Regions from separate parts of the Rossellomorea sp. GCM10028870 genome, predicted to be linked through region 2. Evidence: riboswitches for the same ligand, from Rfam matches in the RefSeq annotation. Region 2 holds a riboswitch; the other holds the start of a gene.
What was found. Region 2 has a riboswitch for lysine ahead of lysA (diaminopimelate decarboxylase). Riboswitches for the same ligand answer to the same signal wherever they lie in the genome.

Region 1 (8,295 bases), on a different contig from region 2:
CCCTTTACTCATCGTGACTCACTCCTTTTCCTACCATACTTCAGAGCATTTACTGAATCTATTAGACTTGTATCTATTTCTTCTTATACGAAGGCGAAAATTGCGCGCATACCGACAACCGATAACGCTACAAAAATTCCGATCGTAACATATGTAGCAATTAATTGAGAACGAGGTGAAACGGTAATTCCCCAGCTTACGCAGAATGACCAAAGACCATTCGCAAAGTGGAAAATCGTTGAAAGAACACCCAGTACATAAAACCCTAGCATGAATGGATTTGATAAGATGTTTTCCATCATTTGAAAGTTCACTTCAGCTCCGAATGCTGCCGCAACTCTCGTTTCCCACACATGCCATGTAACGAAAATAAATGTGATTACTCCGGAAACACGTTGAAGTAAAAACATCCAGTTACGGAAATAGCCAAACTTACTTGCATTGTTCTTAGAAGTGAATGCAATGTAAATTCCGTAGATTGCATGGAAATACAATGGAAGGAAGATGATAAAAATTTCAAGGAAATAACGGAAAGGAAGACTTTCCATAAAGTGTGCCGCTTGGTTAAATGATTCTTCCCCACCAGTGGCAAAATGGTTCACGACTAAATGTTGTGTTAAAAATAATCCAACTGGAATAACACCTAGCAATGAATGAAGCCTGCGATAATTAAATTCTCGATTTCCAGCCATGATTTACCCCCCTTAATGATAAAATATGAATTCGTTTTCTAATGCATTTTCTAAGAATGACTAGACGACGATACATATTTTATATTGTAACAATTATGTGACATGTTCATTTTACTCCCAAGGAGTGGAAGCGTCAAGAAAACGTATACATAAATTCGACAATATCGCAAAAATATTTTTAATATATTGATAACAAAAAAGATGAGGTATTGCCTTGTTAAATGTTCGAAAATTCAAATAAATATCAAATAAAAGTTATACCACCAAAATATCCCATGGTTATTTTTTCGAAGTATGGGATGATAATTCCCCTTTTCATGTATATAATAGTTTTATAGAAAGAGGGGATTTACTTGGAACAGAAAAAAGAAGAAGTACATCAACCGTCCGTTCCAATCTTCGGATATGAAATTTTACGTGACATGTTGATTCCAGAAATTTTAGGAAAGCATACACCCGATATTTTATACTGGGGTGGAAAACAGCTCTCTCGGAAATTCCCCCTTCAGTCATCAGAAGAACTGGTATCGTTTTTCGATGAAGCCGGCTGGGGAACTCTTGCACTGCTGGAACAAAAAAAGAATGAGATGACCTTTGAAATAAGCGGACCGGTGATAGAACGACGCCTTTCCTTAAAGTCGGATGTCACATTTAAACTGGAAACGGGCTTTCTTGCCGAACAAATACAGTTACAAAAAAAATGTGTGGCAGAAGCTGCTGACGAACTACATAAACGGAGTCATTCAGTTAAAGTGATTGTAAGATGGGACGAAAAAGATAAAGTAGAATAGTCCTGAACAACATACTTTTAATTCTTTAATAAAGGGTTGCCCCACTTGATGGGGCAACCCTTTTTCACTTGTCCCGTTCTATGCTGCTTTAGTATTATAGCGTGATTTCTTCCATCTTCACCGCGTCCAGGTTAAATGCAGTATGTAGGACGCCTGCCGCTTTTTGCATATTTTTCTCGTCTACCACTGCAGATACTTTGATTTCAGAGGTGCTGACCATTTTCACCACGATGTCATTTTGAGCTAATACTTCGAACATTTCCGCTGCAACACCTGGATTTGAGATCATACCGGAGCCCACGATGGATACTTTGGAAAGCTCACTTTCATGTTCAACATGGGTGAAGCCTAATTGCTCTTTGTTTCGTTCCAGAACAGCGAGGGTCTCCTCCAAATCCTGTTCTTTAATCGAAAATGATAAATTGGTCGTATTCTGATCGGTCTGGCTTTGAATGATAATGTCTACATTCAGATGATTTTTGGCTAAAGTGGTAAACACTGAAGATAGTCCAGTTAATGCGTTACCCAGTCCAAATACAGTGACACGTGTAATTTCAGCTTCAAAGGCTACGCCTCTCACAATTAAGTTTTGTTCCATGCTTGCTTCCTCCTCAATATACGTTCCTTCAACTTTTTCGATACTTGACCTGACCTCTAACGGAATTTGATAATTCTTGGCAAATTCCACTGCCCGTGGATGCAGGACTCCAGCCCCTAAATTAGCCAGTTCCAGCATTTCATCATAGGAAATGGACGGTAACTTTCTTGCCCCTTTAATATAACGCGGGTCTGTCGTATATACCCCGTCTACGTCTGTATAAATGTCACAACGCTCTGCTTTCAGGGCAGCTGCAATCGCTACGGCAGTTGTATCCGATCCACCGCGGCCGAGTGTTGTGATTTCACCCGTTTCTGTCATGCCCTGGAATCCGGCTACAATCACAACTCTCCCGGATTGGAGGTGGTCCATCATCTTTTCAGTATGAATATTGGTAATCCTCGCATTGCTATGAACGGATTCCGTTTCAATCCCGGCCTGCCAGCCTGTAAAGGAGATGGCATCATGTCCTGCTTGGATCAGAGCCATCGTAAGGAGTGAAATGGTCACCTGTTCCCCGGTTGAGAGCAGCATATCCATTTCTCTTTTACTCGGTTGTGATGTAATTTCCCTTGCCAATCCAACGAGGGTATCCGTCGTTTTCCCCATGGCAGATACCACCACCACTACATCATTACCTCTTTCTTTTTCTTCCGCAATTCTTGACGCAACATTTTGAATTCTTTCTACAGAACCTACTGAAGTCCCACCGAATTTCTGAACAATAATACTCATAGCTTCTCCCTCTTTCTCATTGAGTGAAAATTCACGACTCATTTTTTGATGGTGAAGAGTACAATCACAATCATCCTACACGTTCATAGAACAGGTTCTTTTCCAAGAAAAGTTCCTGTGCTGGATAATAAAAAAAGCAATGAGAATAATATCTCATTGCTTTATGAACATACAGCAGAACAAACAAAATAGGTTCATCGGCATTGTGAGATAGCTCTCCAAGATTGAATCATCTTGACAATCCTACATTTCTTAAACGTAGAACCAGCGGAATCAGCATGAGACTGAAACCACTTCGGCGAATCTCCCCTTTTCAGGCATCTCAACGGAGCTCATACTCCTCTTTGCCTGTACTCTTGAAGCTCGCACCTCTATCACCACTTTAAAAAGTGATAATGTTATAAATTTTTGTTAATTATAGCACAGGGGAAATATTGATTCAATGTCTAATTGAAACAATATTTCATTTTATTATTCTTTCGTGAGCTGTATTGAATGAGCATGCGGTGGTTGATTTCCGCTGCAGGTGCTCGCTTTCCGCGGGGAGGAAGTCGAGCCTCCTAGGGCTTTGCCCTGCGGGGTCTCGACCTTTCCTCTATTTCCCGCAGGAGTAAAGTGCCTTCCGCTACAATCCACTCTGTGCTTCTAATGCAACAAAGACTTTATGGGATAAGTGGGAAGACATACTGAATTTGACAGCTAATTGCACGTAAACTAAGACCATAATCAACAACACTTAGATTCTAATATCCTTTACTTCAACTTCTCATTCAAAACCTTCGCAACAGCTTCCGGAATCCCTATCTCAATAAACTCCTCCACCGTCGCTTCTTTCATTTTCTTCATGGAACCAAAATGTTTAAGAAGCTGCTTCTTACGCTTCGGTCCGATGCCGTCAATCTCATCCAGGGTGGACTGGAAGGCGCTTTTCCCTCTGAGCTGGCGGTGGAACGTGATGGCAAATCGGTGAACTTCATCCTGAATCCGTTGCAGCAAATAAAATTCCTGACTTCGCTTTTCAAGAGGAACAATTTCCAAAGGATTCCCATACAGCAGTTCTGACGTCTGATGCTTATCGTCTTTCGCAAGGCCGCCAAGAGGAATATCCAAACCTAATTCATTCTCAATGACATCCCTCGCCGCTTCAATCTGCCCTTTCCCGCCATCGATAATGATGAGATCCGGTAAAGGGAGACCATCCTTCAAGACTCTCGTATACCTTCTGCGAACAACCTCCCGCATGGAATCATAATCATCGGGACCCTTGACGGTTTTGATTTTGTACTTTCGATACTCTTTCTTCGCGGGTTTCCCGTCAAGAAACACAATCATGGCAGACACGGGATCGGAACCTTGAATATTCGAGTTATCAAATGCTTCGATCCGGAAGGGAGTATATATGCCCATATGTTCACCAAGACGTTCAATTGCCTTAATCGTTCTTTCCTCATCTCTTTCAATTAGGGCGAACTTTTCTTCAAGGGCCTGCTTCGCATTTTTCTCAGCAAGCTTCACCAGCTCTCTCTTCTTCCCCCGCTTTGGCTGGGTGATTTTCACGTCTAACAGCTTAGCAGCCAGTTCCTCATCAATCACTTCAGGCAAAAATATTTCCTTTGGCTTAAAGTGATTGGATTTTGAATAAAACTGTCCTAAGAAAGTAAGAAATTCATCCTCGGGTTCATTGTATAGAGGGAACAGTGACACATCCCGTTCAATAAGCTTACCTTGTCGTACGAAGAATACTTGTACACACATCCAGCCTTTATCGACCGAATAGCCAAATACATCGCGATCGGTGAAATCAGTCATGGTCATTTTCTGCTTTTCCATCGTCGCTTCAATGTGGAGTATTTGATCACGGAATTCCTTCGCTCTTTCAAATTCCAGATTTTCAGATGCTTCATTCATTTTCACCGTTAGTTGATTCTTAATGTCCTTGTAGCCTCCATTTAAGAATCGGGATATTTCGTCAGTCATTTCACGGTACGTATCTTTGCTCACTTCTTTAATACAAGGAGCAAGACATTGGCCCATGTGATAGTACAAACACGCCCGATCGGGAAGGGTGGAACATTTCCGTAACGGATACAAACGATCCAGCAGCTTTTTCGTTTCATTAGCGGCTCCTACGTTTGGATAAGGACCAAAGTACCGCCCTTTCCCCCTTTGAACTTTACGGGTAGTGATGAGCCTTGGGTGCCTTTCGTTCGTTAATTTAATAAAAGGATAGCTTTTATCATCCTTTAACATGACATTGTACTTAGGATCATATTTTTTGATTAGATTCATCTCGAGTACAAGGGCTTCCAGATCAGATGAGGTCATGATGTATTCAAAGTCCTCTATTTCTCCTACTAAGCGTTGAGTCTTTGCATCATGAGAACCCGTAAAATAGGACCGAACACGATTCTTCAATACTTTTGCTTTTCCCACGTAAATAATCGTGCCTTGCCTGTCCTTCATTAAATAACATCCGGGCTGATCTGGTAATAGAGCTAATTTATTGGTTATGGTTGGGTTCATTGTCTCTCTCCCTTCTTGTCCACCCATTTATAGACTGTGATGGTTGAATAAACAGGATCGAATAACTCCTGTGAATGAAATGATTGGACTTTTTCTATTTTTCGATCAAGGTTTTCAATACCCTGTTGTTTAAATCCATTAACCACTGCATCGGTCAGATAGATCTCTTTTTGTGTATGCTCAATGTCTTGAAGAAATTGAGCATACGTTAACACGCGCTTATGTGAGTACGGTACATCAAGATACGAGTATACCCTTGTTTCTTCCCATGTGTACACTATCAGGGGAATTTCATCATTTTTCTCCTCGAAGAATGACGCAGTTTTATATACTGCTGGTGGTGAAGAGTGGTAGCCTGACAACACACTCACACTTGTTCCTATATGCAAAATAAACCACAGGCTCAGGATGATCATCTTCAAGGTACTAAGTTTTTTCATCCATCCAGTTAATAAGAAAAATCCGAGTAATAAGGCCAGAGGTAGAATATGTCTCGGCTTATCAATATTTTGAGCAAATAGGCCCCAGAAAAAATAGGAGCTGAATGCAATCAGGAGTAATGTAACGCCTGTACCAGGTTTCGTCCACCTTCCTCCATTTTTACCCGTAACTAGAAAGAGGAGCAACGTGATGACCACGATGGAAAGTGATTGAGTAAATAATCCGTTCCAACCTATATTGATAAATATATATTTCCCTAATCTATCAAAAAATCCTGTATCGGGCTCTACCGTTCCTCCCCATTCAGTAAAGTGTCCGTCTGTAAACCCAAAGGCAATCTGCAACAGGGTATGGAGACTTCCTGCATTGGCTGCCAAAGCCGATAGCCATACCCCTTGAGAGAGTAGGAGGAGAATCAGATGAAAAGCGATGGCTTTCACTTTTTCTGAACTATTTCCGCTCTCCTTCAAAAACACAAACCAATAGTATAGGATCCCCACACCAAAACCGATATAGGATAACCGGATTCCCATCAAGATGGCTAATAAGAGAATGGGAAGAACAGCCGCATCCTTCGTCTTCTGTATGACAGCCCTGTGCAGGCTCCATAAGTACCACCATAACACTGCGATAGCGGCACCTTCGCTCATTGCTTGAACGGTCATCGTGCTCGGATATGAAAGGGAAAATAGGAAAAGCGTCGCAATGATGGCCTTTTTTCTCCCAAGGTAATGGCCGAATAGCCAATAAACAGGAAAAATCGAGCTAACCATCAATATCGTATTAAAAAGCTGAAGCGATAGAACCGGGTCATCGATAAAGATGTGAACCATCATTCCCCCGAAAATAAAAAAAGGATACCCTGGAAAATGAGGCTGCATCTTCAATAAATCAAATTCGATGACTCCGAGAGCATAATCGACTTCGTCCCAGCTTGAAGCATAGGGCGGAAGCAATATAAGTCTGTATATAAAGTACAGGCTGAAAACAACCAGTATACTAATCAACCATTTGTTCAAATGTTTATCGGTCATTGATTTTCTCCTGTTTCTCTCCAAATAAAAACCAACTCAGTTTGAAAACCTTCTTAGCCTATTGTAAGGCTTTCTAAGAATGGTTTCCAATCATGAGTTGGTTCAGGGGGATTTAAGCATTTATTGAATTCACATTATCCGATTTTTTGATTGTCTTTTTCTGTTGTTCGATCCCTGCAGGCACGGACTTCCGTTTAAATGGGTTAATGAGTTTATCCGTTCGGATCAGGTAAATCCATAAGAATACGAATCCGAAGTAGAACCAATAGGCAAGCACCTGTTCGATCGTCGGGTTGTGGCTATAGCCGAACATTGCCGCCATGAACAGACCGACTTGACCACTGATCAGAACCTCATTACCTGTGTCTCTCTCATAGTGAAGCTCATCTTGAAAGTGTTCAGGCATAATCTCCACAAGATTATATACTTCCGCTGGTTTTCCTTCTGCTGTTGTATATACTGACCCCATTATCCCAAGATCCTGCAGAATTCCTACTCCTTGAACAAGTAAGCCGGCTGCGATGAACATAATCAGCAAACCTGTCACATTAAAGAACGTTTTCAATTTGAATTTCATTGCACCTGAGAAGAACGCATAACCGAGAACCGTGGCAAGTAATAATCCACTAAGCGCTCCGTAACTTGTGAATACTTTCGTTACGTCTCCTCCACTGATGGCAGCGAAGAAAAACACGGTTTCGACACCTTCACGAAGAACAATGAGATAAGAGTGAATAATCATGGCGGATACACTTCCTGCCGTCAGGGCCGCATTGATTTTCTTCTCCATTTCCGTGTTAATTCCTTTAGACTGTTTCCTCATCCAGCCAACCATATGAGTCAGCAGAAGTACAGAGGCAAACATGATTCCGACCTTTAAATATACTTCCGCTCCAAAGCTTGCAAAACCTGTCAAGACGACTTGGAACAGTAAAGCGACTAAAAAGCTGGATACAAGAGCAAGCAATACTCCCACGTATACCCATTTCTTATATTTGTCTGCTTTCAATCTTGTAAGATAAGAAAGAATCAGCCCTACAATAAGAATCGCTTCTAAAGACTCTCTCAGTGTGATCAAAAATGCTTGGAAATCCAATTTATTTCCCCCTTTGTTACCTCGGTGCTACTGTTTATTTTTACGCTTATTGATCGTAATCAGAACAATGAGAATCAAAATCAGAGCAATTGAGAAGTAAAGCCAGAAGCTGGAACTTCCTCCTTCACCAATCCCATCTAAAAACCCAAGATTCTCCTCGTTTAAATGACTTTCATCCGCTTTTTCAGAAGGAATCGGAAATAACGGTCTCAAGCTATCGATGATTGATTCCACTTCTTTATCGAAAGCCTCGGGATCATTATCCTTGCTTCCGATTCCAAACAATCCCGGATTGCCCAAAGAATTTAACGCAGAATCAAATGAAGCATAGATTTTATCTGCATCTTCCTGGCCCTTTTCTTCCACCATAAAAGGTTCTAAAACA
Region 2 (8,295 bases):
TTTGATGGTACTCCATACGTTGGTAATTCGCTTCTGTTTTCTTCGGTACCTCTACTTTGATTTCCTTCGCTTTTCGTGCATCCAACTCGACTGTTTTAGGTCCGTCAAGCTTCACTTCCGGATTTCCGACAAGGGCTACTCCTGCGTGATCCGTATCCATGTCGACATCCATGAGAGACATAGCGGAATAAGTGCCAGGTGGCAGTCGAAGCTCGAGGGTTCCATCTACGCCCACTACTTCAGGCTCCATTTTTTCACTGAACAGTACGACATAAGCTTGTCCTTTCGATCCGTCACGATCTGTTGCGTTCAAGGTGAGTGGATAACGCTCTTCTTCCTTGACCATCGCCATCGCTGTGCGTACGAGTTCTGTTCCGTCTTTTTTGGCTGTCAGGAACCCTTGGTATCGGGATCCAGTTTCACCAAGCGTTGAATCGAGTGTTACATTCACGTCCACCGTTCCTCCTGCAGGAACCGTAACGGTTTGATCAGAGACTGTGAGCATGCCGTTTGGTGCCTCTTCTCCCTCCGCATTTGTAAAGGCTGATTCAAGTTCAAGAGTGATTTCTTCCTCACTATCATTTGTATAGGTCACTACCTTTTCTACTGGAGCTGCTTGATCATGAGGCCATTTAAAGAATCCGAATGAGACCGAGCCTGTTGCTCTTACCTGTGTATCCAGGGCAGCTGCTATGTCCACCCGGCCTGTACCGACATGATAAGGCTGGTAACCATCAAGCTTCTTTGTCGTATTCATCAGAGCCTGTTTTAATGTAGTGCCGTCCCAATCAGGGTGCTTTTCAGCTAAAATGGCAGCTGCACCCGCCACATGAGGAGTCGCCATTGATGTACCATTTAAACTTTTATAATCTCCAGTTCCACTGGAATATTGAGAACGAGCCGCGACGATTCCCACACCAGGAGCTGAAAGATCCGGTTTGAGTCCCATGTCCCCATAGCGTGGACCTTTGGAAGAGAAATACGCCAGTTCATCCTCTTTATCCACTGCTCCAACCGTCAAGGCTGCATCAGCTGCACCAGGCGATCCGATTGTACCTTCCCCGCCTCTGTTGCCGGCAGCAATGACGAATAAGGTTCCATTTTCATTTGTCAATCGATTCACCGCTTCTGCCATTGGGTCTGTCCCATCACTTGGCATATCGCTTCCAAGACTCATATTGACGATTTTGGCATTTTCTGAGGCCCACTCCATTCCGTCGATGATCCAGGAATCCTGCCCGTATCCTTGATCACTCAATACCTTTCCAACTAGTAATCGGGCATCGGGAGCAACACCTTTATGTTTTCCATCGCCTGCGCCTGTTCCAAGAACGGTAGAGGCAACATGGGTTCCGTGACCATTGACGTCCTTCACTTCTTCACCAGGTACGAAGCTTACAGCATCATCAATCTGACCTGCTATATCCGGATGCTCCGAGTCGATTCCAGTATCAAGTACGGCAACCTTGACTCCCTCTCCTGTAAAGCCTTGTTCCCAAGCCGAATCGGCTTCGATTTGCGGTACACTTTGATCAAGGGCTGCTTCTACACGGCCATCCAGCCAGATTTTATCAACGCCGTATTCAAATAAGGGTGCTTTCTCCGTTTCTTTCTTTTCACTTTGAGCAGTGACGTCTTTCCAGAATGTTACTGCCTGCTTTTTCTCGGCAGAAAGAGCCGCTCCATTAATGCTTTCCAAGTCTCTCACTTTCTTCGATCCTTTTGGCGCCGGAGCTGCTGAGAAAGTCTTCGCCTTGGTTTCCTTGTATTCTACGATGACAGGTACAGACGCTTGATTCTTATCATCATACCCGTACTCAATCAATTTCGTAATATTAAATAAGTCTTCATCCATTTTACCTGCAGCCATATAAGGCATGGCAGAGTTCGGGAATACGAAAGTGTCGTCTTTGATGGTCATGACCCTGACACCTTCGCCATTCTTGTCAGCAGCCTCCACGTTGATGATTTGTTTGCCGTTTTCCAGAGTGGATACCTTGACCACATCACCTGTGATAAGGGTGACGGTGTGCTCCCCCTTGATGGCCGTATTCACATCGACTGTTGACTGTGTGGGATCAGCATCTTTGGAAGAGACACTTTGGGCATCCACTTGAAACATAGTGCCTGAAATCATCGTAGCGGCAATCGATCCAACGAGAAGTGGTTTCAAGTTAAGCTTTTTCATGAACATTCTCCTATTCTATTAAATGTTGATGGATTCTTAAAAGTTGACTCTTGTTGGGGAAAAAAATGAAGAAGGTATGTAGTCCTACTAAAATGATTTAAAGAATGAAAGACTACTAGAATGCAAATCAATCATCACCTCCAAATAAAGATCGTTTTTTGAAGTTCTGAGGATGTGATAGGTAAGGTATCTTGAAGTCGTGTAGACGCTATGTGGTTAATTGAATTGTAAGTCTAAGTCCGTCCCTTTCTCAATTGGGGTTATTTTTCGGGAGTAGGGAACTAGCCACAAAGAGAATGGTGGATTACATTCAACTTTTTTGTGAATATTGACACATTTTTTTGAGCATTAAATCTAAATAGAAAGTGGTGAAATCGAGTAAATTGAGAGGACGGAACAAAGAACACATTCTGTGAGAGAAATGAAAGGTCCTTCATTAGTACAAACGCATCAGCATCTCTCCATCCGTCTTAAGTCCCCTAAAAATATATAATAGAAGAGATCAAGGGAGGATAAATAGAATCAGCAATACATGAGGCTTTACTCGTTCATAAAGTCGAACATCTTAATATTAATCACTCGGGGCATGATGTCGCCGAGTGAAGTTCATCATCTTTTCATGCAGCTCTGTGAAAAAAAGGATAAATAGAAAAAGAGCAGGCGGAACCACAAAGGGTTCAACCTGCTCCTATTTTGCATTAATAGAGACTTTCCGAACGGGATATTAGATCCATCATTATGTCCCAACTCGTGTGAAATAGCTAGTTGAAAAATGAATGCGTAGAGGTCACTTGAATGATGAATGACTAGTTATCAGTTCACCTGTCCCCTTGTCCTATCTACGCTACCGATTCTATGTCTTTCCTGCCGGCAATGGTTTTTTTCTTTGTAAATCGTTCGACCAGCACGGCTACTGCGTTGTCTCCTGTTGCGTTCAGTAACGTAGCCGGAATATCGATTATAGTTGAGATCACCGCTAATAACGGAAGCACTTCCGGCGTCAGCCCGTAGGCGGCGATGATGAACATTTCACCAATCAGTCCTCCTCCAGGGATCCCCCCCATGACGATTGCGGTGATAATCGCGACCAATACCGCTATAAGGTACGTATCAAGCCCTTCAAAAGGAATGCCCAGAACGCCAAATGCAAAGACGATTTTCAAGATGGCCCCCATGGCCGAGCCGTCTTTATGAATCGACGCTCCAATAGGAATGACCGTTTCTCGAACGGCATTGGATACCCCCATCTTTTTCGTTGCATCCAGATTGGCAGGAATGGTTGCCACTGAGCTTTGTGTTCCGATTGCGGTTGCCGCAGGTAAAAGGTTATGCTTCCAAAAGCCTCTCACCCCTCTTTTCCCTCCTGCCACAAAGGCATAGAAGGAGAAAACCACTACAAAGTAAATCACCGCTATCACTAAATACAATAGGAAAGAACGCAAATAAGAAGATAGTAAGCTTGCCCCGAACGTTCCTACTAATGTAGCAAAATAGGCAGCCAGACCGATTGGGGCATAATACATGATATACGATACCAACTTCATGCTCACATCGGCCCCTGCCTGTAGGATTTTTTTCAATGGCTCTGCTTTTTCCCCCAGTCGATTCGTGGCAAATCCGAGTGCCACTGAAAACAAGATAAGGGGCAGCATATGCTCCCGTGTAAATAATTCAATGAAATTATCCACAGTAAAGGTTTGGACGATTTGGTCCCCCAATTGGATGTCTTCTGTTTCAACGGACTGGTCCAGACTGATGGTAATACCTTCCGTCGGGGAAAAAACCTTCACTCCCACAATCATCAACACAGACGAGATGATCGTGGTGATCAGGAATATCACCAGCATACTGCGCATGATTTTCTTAAATTGACCTTTCGATTCCAAATTGGCGATCGCCGATGAGATCGAAAAGAAAACCAGGGGTACCACGATCGTAAAGAGGAGATTCAGGAAGATATCTCCCAAGGGTTTTAACATTTCTGCTTTCTCTCCCATGGTCAGTCCGATAATGGATCCTATGATAATGGATGCGAGTAGTGTGATGGCTAATCCGTACGTTTTAAATATGTTTTTCATTCTATGTTCTCCTCTTCATTATGATTGTAAGGTGGATTATTCTTTACCGGTCATTCCGAACTAAATCAGCATACGATTCACGCTCGATCACGACCCGTGATTCCCCATCCTTTACAAACACAACAGCCGGTCTTGGAATCCGATTATAATTACTCGCCATGGAATACCCGTAGGCTCCTGTACTGAACACGGCCAGAATATCACCGTAATTCGTCGGTGGCAGCATCAGGTCCCAGATCAGCATGTCACCGGATTCGCAGCATTTCCCGGCAATACTCACAAGCTCCGTGCATTCCTCATGGGGACGATTGGCAAGCACCGCATGGTATTTCGCCTGATAGAGGGCCGGGCGAATATTGTCCGTCATCCCCCCGTCGATCGCGACGTACGTGCGCACATCGGGAATGATTTTCTTCGACCCCACTTTATACAAGGTCGTCCCAGCTTCAGCCACCATGCTTCGTCCCGGCTCCACCCATACTTCAGGGAGCGGATATTCATTCTTGGTGAAATAGGTCTTCACACTATCGGTAATGCCCTTCACATACGTTGGAATCGGCAGGGGCTGGTCTTCTTCCGTGTACCGGACACCGAATCCTCCGCCGATATTCAGCACCGGCATAGTCACATCAAATTCGATCCGGATCCGCTGCAGGAAATCTGCCAGTACTTGAATCGCCTGATCAAACCCTTCCCGTTCGAAAATCTGAGATCCAATATGTGAATGCAGACCGAGTAATGAGAAGTACGGCTTGTGGAGAGCTAACTGAATCGCCGTATTCGCCTGTCCGTTGGAAATGCTGAATCCGAATTTCGAATCCTCCTGTCCCGTCGTGATGTACTCATGGGTGTGGGCTTCTACACCTGGCGTGACCCTGATCAGGATCTGAACCTGCTGCTCACGCTCCTTGGCCAGATCATGCAGCAGTTCAAGCTCTAGGAAACTATCGACAACAAAGCAGCCGATTTTAGCCTCAAGTGCCATGAGTAACTCCTCTTCTGACTTGTTGTTCCCATGAAAATGAATACGCTCCGCTGGAAAACCTGCCTCAAGGGCCGTATACAATTCCCCGCCGGATACAACATCCAGTGATAACTCCTCCTGCTCTGCCAGGCGCACCATCTCTTTACATAGGAACGCTTTACTCGCATATGCCACCTGGAACTGCAATCCGCTTTCGTTGAAGGCATTACGGAAAAGTCGGGCATTTTCACGAATCATTCCTTCATCGTAAACCATTAAAGGCGTGCCATAGGTCTCCACCAACTCACCCGTGCTCATTCCTCCGATTTCAAGATCTCCACGAACATTCACATCAACTGTACTCATATCCTATACTCCTTTTGACTCTCTCTAAAAAAACACAAAAAAACCGTATGAAGCGATGCTCATACGGTTTATCATCAAAAGTTTTGGAAACATAATGAAGACTATGTATTAACATCTCTTCAATAGTTCTCCACAACTTTTTCATTGTGACAGTCCAACATTTCTTCAATGCTGGCCCAACAAAAAATAGAATTGGCTATTTTCTGCTTCGGCGATCTGCCTTTCCCTTCTTATCCCGGAATCCATTATTCTCAAAGAAGATACTCATCATACTCGCGCCTCTATTATCAGAGAGTGACGTATTATTTTGTTTGAATTACTATACCACTCTCTTAAAATAGTTGTCAATTGGTTTTTGAAAGAGAAATAGGCAAAACCCCCGGAAGTAGCCCAGGGATTTCGTGGATCATTTTATTTCAGATTGATTTCGAACGGTTTCATTTTGACCGGCTTATCATTTCTGCTCAATGTCTCGAATGGGACAATCAGTGAGTAGTCCTCAAGGTTGGAATCCTGAGGCAATGTAAACGTGGATTGATAACGGAGAGTATCCTTATCCACTGTTTTCGTTTTAGCACTTCTGATCATATGATTCAGCATCTCATTATAATCCAGTTCATCCTTCGCATTTCTTTTAATATCTTTTGATGGGATCACCTGAACGAATTGAGCAAAGCTCTTTAATATGTCATATTGGAATTGTTTTTCTTTGATATGATCAATGGTGAAATCGACTGTCACCTTCCCTTTTGCGTTTTGGATATCTTGTACCGTGACCTGATAACCAAAACGAGGGCTCTTCACCTGGAATGGAGGTGAATCCTTCAGTGAGTTGATGCCGTCTTCATCTACTCGCTCCATATCAGCCTGGACTTTCAGCGACTGTGCTTTATCACTGAGTTTACTCGTGAACAGCTCCCTGAAAGTCTTTTGATAATAACCGTCAATTTCTTTGATATTTAGTGTCTCTGCACTGGACTTTGATAACCGGTTCCCTAAGTCATCAAACACAATCAGATTTAACGTATCCTTCTCGGACTCCACCGAATAGGTATACTCCAGCGTAGTCGTAGCTTTTCCTTTAGTGACAGATGTTACTTGCAGCTCAAATTCCCCATTGGGCGATTCTGTCCTTACATCTGTTTTGATCTTTTCAGATGGAATCCTCTTGACCGGTACATCAAAGGTCCAGGTACCGTTCACATCTGCCATATGGGTGAACGTTAACGGAAGCGTGAAGTTTTCCGGCGGTTCTTTCCCATCCCGGTAAAATTCGATCGAGCCTATGAACTCATCCCCGTCTTTTTTAAGACCCGAACTTCCCGATCCCCATTGATTCTGATCCTTACCGTCGAAGAGATGATAGCTGTAGCCGCTCACCGGACGATTCCCTTCGTCCATATGTTCGATGGAAAGGTCATCACCCTTCGCCTTGAAGGTGACTCCGATGACGTTCCCGTCATAATATGTGCTTGTGATTGTCACATCGACGCCGTTGGAAGTGGCGGCCTGATTAACTTCCGTCACTTTATCGCTGAAATAGAGTTCTTTTCCGACATCCGAACCGACTTTTTCATAAATGGCACCCAGTACAGGCAGTTTGGCCAGTGCATTGTTCACAGGTGAGAACAGGAAGCCCGATACGAGTACCATGGAGGCAGCAGCGGTGGTAAATGCGGCACTTATCTTGACCGTTTTTTTCCGGACCTTTTGTTTTCTGCCTTCTTGGATTCCTGTTGAAATTGCCTCAAAAACCTTTTCTTTTGGTACCTCGATGCTGTTCATTTCTTCCTCAAACCATTTTTTGTCCATACTGATTCACTCCTTCCAGCAGCATTCTCAATTCCAGCTTCGCCCGGTGAAGATACGTCTTGACCGTCCCTTCAGGCGTACCCATCGTATCGGATATCATCTTGATCGACTGACCCTGGAAGTAGAATAAGATAATGACGGTTTGATAGTGCTGATTCAAAGACGCCATGGCCGTAATCAAGTCGATCCGCCCTTCTATATCCGTTTCTTCTGAGACGAGAGTGTTGTCTAGAAACTCATCCCCCGTCAGGACCAGTCGGTTTTGTTTCTTCAACATGCTGTATGCCGTATGTATCAGGATCTTGATCAGCCAGGTGCTGAAATACTCTGGGTTCTTCAAACGGGCTATCGAGGTGAATGCTTTACAAACCGTTTCCTGCACCACGTCGAGAGCATCCTCTTTATTTCTTACATATAGAAATGCCGTCCTGTACAGCTTCTCGCTTTCTGAGTGGATCAGCCTTTCAAATGCCTGTTCATTCCCTTTGATTGCTCTTTTTACGAGTTTCACATCCATTGATTAACCTCCTGTCATTCATTAGAGTCGGGTGAGGCGGGAAAAGTTTCAAGGAATTTTTTATGGGGTGTCATGCGATGTAGACTGAGGGTAGTTACCATTTATTTCAAAAAGACGCATAAACTATGAAAAACGACGCAATAAATTTGAAATCGACGCAATTACTTCGATCATGACGCAATTCACCTTGAAAATGACGCAATCATGGACGATTTCGACGCAATTAAGTAGGATGGGGTCATCCTCCACCAAGATTGAATGAAAATGATTCAAAAGCCAAAGAAAGGTTGAAAAATCCTTTTTTATCTTCCATCGTAATGCTTTTCACTAAAAAAAGCTTATCCGTCTCGATAAGCTTCAATCCGCCCGT

Region 1: another riboswitch for lysine. It lies ahead of ACFQWC_RS01050 (aspartate kinase); the one in region 2 lies ahead of lysA (diaminopimelate decarboxylase).

What each region holds. Positions count from the first base shown of each region.
Region 1 covers NZ_JBHTGN010000001.1:202,317-210,611, reverse strand. Annotated here, with positions in the region: gene sdhA (succinate dehydrogenase flavoprotein subunit) at 1-12, opposite strand, end outside; gene ACFQWC_RS01060 (succinate dehydrogenase cytochrome b558 subunit) at 84-692, opposite strand; gene ACFQWC_RS01055 (YslB family protein) at 1,046-1,483, shown strand; gene ACFQWC_RS01050 (aspartate kinase) at 1,578-2,816, opposite strand; lysine riboswitch at 3,020-3,198, opposite strand; gene uvrC (excinuclease ABC subunit UvrC) at 3,570-5,339, opposite strand; gene ACFQWC_RS01040 (nucleoporin-interacting protein) at 5,336-6,814, opposite strand; gene ACFQWC_RS01035 (FTR1 family iron permease) at 6,927-7,910, opposite strand; gene ACFQWC_RS01030 (hypothetical protein) at 7,938-8,295, opposite strand, start outside.
Region 2 covers NZ_JBHTGN010000002.1:235,290-243,584, forward strand. Annotated here, with positions in the region: gene ACFQWC_RS11985 (S8 family peptidase) at 1-2,188, opposite strand, end outside; gene ACFQWC_RS11990 (dicarboxylate/amino acid:cation symporter) at 3,028-4,266, opposite strand; gene lysA (diaminopimelate decarboxylase) at 4,310-5,596, opposite strand; lysine riboswitch at 5,712-5,888, opposite strand; gene ACFQWC_RS12000 (DUF4179 domain-containing protein) at 6,008-7,408, opposite strand; gene ACFQWC_RS12005 (sigma-70 family RNA polymerase sigma factor) at 7,389-7,925, opposite strand; gene ACFQWC_RS12010 (helix-turn-helix domain-containing protein) at 8,283-8,295, opposite strand, start outside.